2 regions of the Streptomyces sp. NPDC034037 genome follow, and region 1 is predicted to be linked to the other one. Evidence: riboswitches for the same ligand, from Rfam matches in the RefSeq annotation. Region 1 holds a riboswitch; the other holds the start of a gene.
The links. A riboswitch is a leader RNA that binds a small molecule or an ion and turns the genes downstream of it on or off. The one in region 1 is predicted to bind glycine.
Positions count from the first base shown of each region.

Region 1 (3,400 bases):
CCGCGGTCACCGTCTCACCGACCTCGGGAAGCTGCACGAAGACGACGTCACCGAGCGCGTTGGCCGCGTGCTCCGTGATGCCCACCGTCGACACGCCCTCTTCGGCGTCCGACAGCCACTCGTGCTCCTTGCTGTAGCGGAGCTGCTGGGGGTTGCTCATGACCTGAATTCTCCTGTACGCGGGTGGGTGCTGCGGAACGGGAAAGGTGTGCGGGGGGTCACTTCCGGCGCTTGTAGAACGGCAGCGCCACGACCTCGTACGGCTCGTGCGTACCGCGGATGTCCACGCCCACGCCGGGCGTGCCCGGGGCGGCGTGCTCCGCGTCGACGTACGCCATCGCGATCGGCTTGCCCAGCGTCGGGGAGGGGGCGCCGGAGGTGACCTCGCCGATGACCTGGCCGTCCGCGACGACGGAGAAGCCCGCGCGCGGCACGCGGCGGCCTTCGGCGACCAGGCCGACCAGCTTGCGCGGCGGGGCGCTCTCGGCGCGCTCGGCGGCGGCCGCGAGCGCCGCGCGGCCCACGAAGGTGTCGGCCTGCGAGGTCTTGTCGAACTTCACCACCCGGCCGAGACCGGCGTCGAAGGGCGTGAGGGCGGCGGTCAGCTCGTGCCCGTACAGCGGCATGCCCGCCTCCAGGCGCAGCGTGTCGCGGCAGGAGAGGCCGGCCGGCACCATGCCGGCGGGCGTGCCCGCCTCCATCAGCGCGTTCCACAGCTTCTCCGCGTCACCGGGGGCGACGAAGAGCTCGAAACCGTCCTCGCCGGTGTAGCCCGTGCGGGCGATCAGGGCGGGGACGCCCGCGACGGTGCCGGGCAGGCCCGCGTAGTACTTCAGGCCGTCCAGGTCGGCGTCGGTCACCGACTTCAGGATGCCGGGGGACTCGGGGCCCTGGACGGCGAGCAGCGCGTAGGCGTCGCGGTCGTCGCGGACCTCGGCGTCGAAGCCCTCGGCGCGGGCGTTCAGCGCGTCGAGCACGACCTGGGCGTTGGAGGCGTTGGCGACGACCAGGTACTCGCTCTCGCCGAGGCGGTAGACGATCAGGTCGTCGAGGATGCCGCCGTCCTCGGCGCAGATCATGGTGTAGCGGGCGCGGCCGACACCCACCGAGCCGATGTTGCCGACCAGCGAGAAGTTCAGCAGGTCGACGGCCTCGGGGCCGGTGACGGTGATCTCGCCCATGTGGGAGAGGTCGAAGAGGCCGGCCTTGGTGCGCACGGCGTTGTGCTCGTCGCGCTCGCTGCCGTAGCGCAGCGGCATGTCCCAGCCCGCGAAGTCGGTCATGGTCGCGCCGAGCGCACGATGCACGGCATCGAGGGCGGTGAGGCGGGGGGCAGTGCTCATGAGGGAACTCCCAGGGCATGACGGGCGAGGTCGATCCTCCCCATCTGTCATCGGAACCTGAGAGGTTCGCCGCGAGCGTCCCGACATGCGGGACGGACGGCTTGCACCTTGGGTGGAGCCGGCATGCCGGCTCGCTTTTCAGATGTGCCTCGCCCGCGCGGTACGGGGCCTGAGAGATTCAAGGGAGGGACTTGCTCCTTCGGCGCCCCGGGCCCATGCGTGCTGGTCCGGGAACTCTCCCGCGCGGATTCAAACGGCCGGTATGGAGTTGGCGCGCACATCATTGCACGCGGCGGGGGCCAGGGGGACTGGTGGTCCGGCCGCGTGGGGTCCGGCGCGGGCTCCGGAAATTTCCCTTGTGCCGCATTACCTTCTCTTTACACTTGCCGGGGAAAGCAGTACGTGACCGCTATGGGGAGGCCGATCACGGTGCGCAGCAGGACGAGCGTCCACGCCATGACCACGGGGATGGCGCTGCCGAAGCAGGCTGCCGCCCCGGCCCGGGAGGGCTGCGGCCCGCTGCCCGTGCCCGTCGTCCGGGACCTGCGGCAGCGGGCCGGGCACAGCCCCCACCGCCTCACCTTCGACGAGGGCGACCTGGTCGTCGTCTCCGGGCTGCCCGGCGGCGGGAAGTCCACGCTGATGCGCCAGGCCGTCACGGGCCCCCGCGTCGACTCCCAGGACACCCGCGACGCGTGGGCCGCCCGCATGCCCGCCCCGCTGCCGTACGCGCTCTACCGCCCCCTGGTCCGCCTCGCGCACTACGCGGGCCTGCGCCGCGTCCTGCGGTCCGGCGCCGGCGTCGTCGTGCACGACTGCGGCACCCAGCCCTGGGTGCGCCGCTGGCTGGCCCGCGAGGCCGCCCGACGGGGCAGGACACTGCATCTGCTCCTGCTCGACGTGCCGGCCGACACCGCCCTCCAGGGCCAGCGCGAGCGCGGCCGGGGCGTGTCCCGGTACGCCTTCGCGCGCCACCGCAGGACGGTCGGCCGGCTGGTCGGCGCCGCCGAGCGGGGCGACCTGCCGCGCGGCTGCGGGTCGGCGGTGCTCCTGGACCGGGCGGCGGCACAGGTGCTGCGGGCCGTCTCCTTCGACGGCCGGGGGATCGCCTTCGACCGCTGAGGGCGGCCGACGTTAGGGTTCAGCCGCAGGCTAAGCGGTCGCGAGCAGGGGTTGGACAGATGAACTTTCCGGCGCAGGCACACGCCCATCCGTACGGGGGATGGCCGGGCAACGAACTGGAAGAGGTCCTCGCGGCCTGCCTCGGCGCCCCCGTCCCGGCGGGCGGCCGCATCGTGGAGGTCCTCGGCCGCAGCCACCTCTGGGTCCCGCTGCCGAACGGCGGCGGCCCCGACAGCCGCACCCTGGACCTGCCCACGCTGGAGATCGACGGCCAGGCCTACGTCCCCGTCTTCACCTCCGAGCAGCAGTTCCGCCAGGCCCTCGGCGACGCGGCGGACCGCATGGGCTGCACGGTGGCGCCCGCCGTGGAGTTCGCCCGGGGCCTGCCACCGCAGCTGGGCATCGCCCTGAACCCCGAGGGCACCGTCGGCGTCCCCCTGCCGCCGGCCGCCGTGGCCGAGCTGTGCCGGGCGGGGCGCACCCCGCTGGACGGGCCGACCACCGGCGGCCGGGTCCGCCTCTTCGAGCCGGACTGGCAGGAGGACCCGGTGGACTTCCTCGCCGCCGCCGCCGGGGAGTTCGAGGCGACGGGCGTCGTCCTCACCGCCCGCCGCTGCTTGGCCGCCGTCGAGACGGACGAGCCGACCCTGTTCGTCGGCGTCGAACTGGCCACCTGGGAGGGTCCGGCCCGCGAGCTGCCGATGGAGGCGCTCGGCCGCGCCCTCGGCCGGGTCCCGGTGGCCTGGCCGGTCAACCTCGTCCTGCTGGACGTGGCGCAGGACCCGGTGGGCGACTGGCTGCGCGCGAAGGTGCGGCCGTTCTTCCAGCGGCACGCCTGAGCCCGCGCCGGTCGGGGCGCGATGGGAAGCGCGTACGTCAAGTCCGCGCCCGCCTCGCCGCTTAAGCTGGTTCCATGGCCCGGCCGGGGCGGTGCG
Region 1 covers NZ_JBVISC010000006.1:86,605-90,004, reverse strand. Annotated here, with positions in the region: gene gcvH (glycine cleavage system protein GcvH) at 1-160, opposite strand, end outside; gene gcvT (glycine cleavage system aminomethyltransferase GcvT) at 219-1,343, opposite strand; glycine riboswitch at 1,378-1,491, opposite strand; glycine riboswitch at 1,492-1,595, opposite strand; gene ACZ516_RS21660 (AAA family ATPase) at 1,755-2,465, shown strand; gene ACZ516_RS21655 (enhanced serine sensitivity protein SseB) at 2,525-3,304, shown strand.

Region 2 (3,400 bases), on a different contig from region 1:
CGAAGGGGTGCAGCTGCCCGAACTCGGGCCAGGTGACCGGCTCCATCTCGGTGGTCGCGTTGAGCTTCATGGTGCAGGAGCCCAGCGGGATCATGCCGCGGTCGAGCGCGTAGTCGCGGTCGGCCAGCTTGCGCAGGTAGCGCAGCATCGAGGTCTCGGAGCGGTACTGGTGGAAGACCGGGTGCGCGAGGTACTCGTCGGTGCGGAGCAGGCCTTGGGGGAGCGTGTCCGAGACGGTGGCGTCCAGCGCGTCGACGTCGGCCTCGACGCCGAAGGCGCTCCAGACCGCGGCCAGTTGCTGGCGGGTGGTGGTCTCGTCGCAGGCGAGCGAGACGTGGTCGGCGTCGACGCGGTGGATGTTGACGCCACTCTCACGGGCGGCGGTGACGAAGTGCTCGGCCTGGCCGGGCGCGCGCAGGGTCAGCGTGTCGAAGTACGCGCCGTGGACGACCTCGACCCCGCCCTCCTTGAGGCCGGCGGCGAGCAGCGTCGCGTAGCGGTGGGTGCGCCGCGCGATGGACTTCAGCCCGTCCGGGCCGTGGTAGACCGCGTACATTCCGGCCATGACCGCGAGCAGCACCTGAGCGGTACAGATGTTGCTGGTGGCCTTCTCGCGGCGGATGTGCTGCTCACGGGTCTGCAGCGCCAGCCGGTACGCCTTGTTGCCGTCGGCGTCGACGGAGACGCCGACGAGCCGCCCGGGCAGGCTGCGGGCGAACTTCTCGCGCACCGCCATGTAACCGGCGTGCGGGCCGCCGAATCCCATCGGCACACCGAAGCGCTGCGTCGTGCCGACCGCGATGTCCGCGCCCAGCTCACCGGGCGAGGTGAGCAGTGTCAGGGCGAGCAGGTCGGCGGCGACGGTGACGACGGCACCCAGCTCGTGCGCCTCGTCGATCAGCGGCTTGATGTCGCGTACGACACCGGAGGCGCCCGGGTACTGCACCAGTACGCCGACGACACCGCGCTCGGCGACCTCGGCCGGGATGCCGGTGCTCAGATCCGTGACGACGATCTCGACGCCGGTGGGCTCGGCACGCGTCTGGATGACGGCGATGGTCTGCGGCAGGGTGTCGGCGTCGACGAGGAAGACGCCGTCCTTGACCTTGCCCATGCGCCGGGACAGGGCCATGGCCTCGGCGGCGGCCGTGCCCTCGTCGAGCAGCGAGGCCCCGGAGGTGGGCAGGCCGGTCAGCTCGGCGACCATGGTCTGGAAGTTCAGCAGCGCCTCAAGCCGGCCCTGGGAGATCTCCGGCTGGTACGGCGTGTACGCGGTGTACCAGGCGGGGTTCTCCATCACGTTCCGCAGGATCACCGGCGGCGTGAAGGTGCCGTAGTACCCGAGCCCGATCATCGAGTCGAGCACCTGGTTGCGGTCCGCGAGGGAGCGCAGCTCGGCGAGGACCTCGGCCTCGGTACGGGCCCCGGGCAGCTTCAGCGCCTCGGCGTTCTTGATCACATCCGGCACCGCGGCGGCCGTCAGCTCGTCGAGCGAGCCGTACCCGACCTGGGCGAGCATCTTCGCCCGCGCTTCCGCATCGGGCCCTATGTGCCGCTGCTCGAAGGGGATGCCCTGTTCGAGTTCGGAGAGGGGGATGCGATTGGTGGCAGTCATTGCGGAGGCCTCCTGGTCTGCGCGACCTACGAGGGGTACCACGGCGCGGGTACCCGGACGGCCTCCCCCTCTGTCATCTCAACCTGAGAGCTTCACCGGGGCGCGCCCGTGAAGGCACCGTCCCGGCTTTCACCGTCGGTGAGGAAGGGTGTGGGACGTGCCCGCCCGTACGCCCGCCCTGCTTTCCAGAGTGACCTCGTCCGTGCGGTACAGGTGCCTGAGAGATTCCGGGGAGGATTTGCTCCTTCGGCGCCTCCGGCGATCGTGACCCGGAGAGCTCTCCCGCACGGGGTCAGCAGCCATTCGTCAGCCTACCAGCGAGGGTCACAGGCATTCCCTCGAGTGGCCGCCCGCCCCGAAGTGCTCTTTCGTAGTGAGTACGAGCGGACAAAGACGAGTTATGCCCATATCCCAGACCCCGCGACAGCTGGAGGGCCCGTGCAGACCGACATCGATCCGCGGAATCTGATCGGCCGCAAGGCGTTCGACCGCAACGGGGCCAAGATCGGCACGATCGACGAGATCTATCTCGACGACGCCACCGGCGAACCGGAGTGGGCGGCCATACGCACGGGCCTCTTCAGCCGCGACGCCTTCGTCCCCCTGGAGCCGAGCGAACTGGTCGACGACGGCACCCTGCGCATCCCCTTCGACCGCGACCTGATCAAGGACGCCCCGGACTTCGGCGTGGGCCGCCATCTCTCCCCCGCCCAGGAGCTCCAGCTCTACCACCACTACGGCCTGGACACCACGCTCCCCCACCCGCCACCCCCCGACCACGACTTCGGGCACATCGCGGGCTCCGACCCCACCTGAGGCACCGGGCCTCACCCCGCCTCCGCCGCTTCCACCTCCTCCCCGCAGGATCCCGCTCCGACCAGCGGCAAAGGCTCCGCGGGGCGCAATTTCGGATCATCCGTCCGGAACGTCCGCACCCGCCCCGGCGCCGATCCGGGTGTCTCGAAACGTACGGTCACCCGGCCGAGCCCGCTGCCCTGGACCCACCCGTAGCCGTACTCGGTGTGCCGCACGTCGTGCCCGGCCGCCCACCGCCGCTCGGCGGGCACCGGCGACTCCTGCGCGTCCGCACTGTCAGCCGGGCCCAGCGGAGCCCTCGGCACGGCCTCCCCCGCCGCCCCCGTCGGCGGAGCACCCTCCGGACCCTCCACCGCCGAGACCTCCGCCTCCGCGGCCTGCGCCTGGGCCTGCGCCTGGGCGAAGAGGTCCTCCTGCGTGTAGTCCGCGAGCCCCGTGACCCCTACCCCGAGCAACCGCACCCCGCCCGTGGTGTCCACGGACTCCAGCAGCCGCGCCGCGGCCTCCCGCACCACTGCGGGGTCGTCGGTGGGACCCCGCAGCGTCTCGGACCGGGTCAGCGTCGAGAAGTCGAAGCGCCGCACCTTCAGCACGATGGTCCGCCCCGAGTGCCCCGCCGCCCGCAGCCTCTGCACGCACCGGTCGGCCAGCCGCGCCACTTCTCCCCTGACCCGCACTCTGTCGTGGATGTCCACGTCGTACGTGTCCTCGACACTGACCGACTTGGTGTCCCGCTCGGCGACCACGGGCCGCTCGTCGCGCGCCAGGGCCATGGCGTACAGCGAGACGCCGTGCGACTTGCCGAGCAGCCGCACCAGCTCGTCCTCTCCCGCCTCCGCGATCTCCTCGACCGTGGTGATCCCGGCCCGCCGCAGGTGGTCCCCGGTGGCAGGCCCCACGCCGGGCAGCGTCCGCACCGACATCGGCCCCAGCAGCGCCCGCTCCGTGCCCGGGGCTATCAGCACCAGG
Region 2 covers NZ_JBVISC010000003.1:1,008,192-1,011,591, forward strand. Annotated here, with positions in the region: gene gcvP (aminomethyl-transferring glycine dehydrogenase) at 1-1,615, opposite strand, end outside; glycine riboswitch at 1,811-1,910, opposite strand; gene ACZ516_RS15095 (PRC-barrel domain-containing protein) at 2,054-2,431, shown strand; gene ACZ516_RS15100 (DNA polymerase IV) at 2,443-3,400, opposite strand, start outside.
Region 2: linked by a shared signal. The riboswitch ahead of gcvP (aminomethyl-transferring glycine dehydrogenase) and the one ahead of gcvT (glycine cleavage system aminomethyltransferase GcvT) in region 1 are both predicted to bind glycine.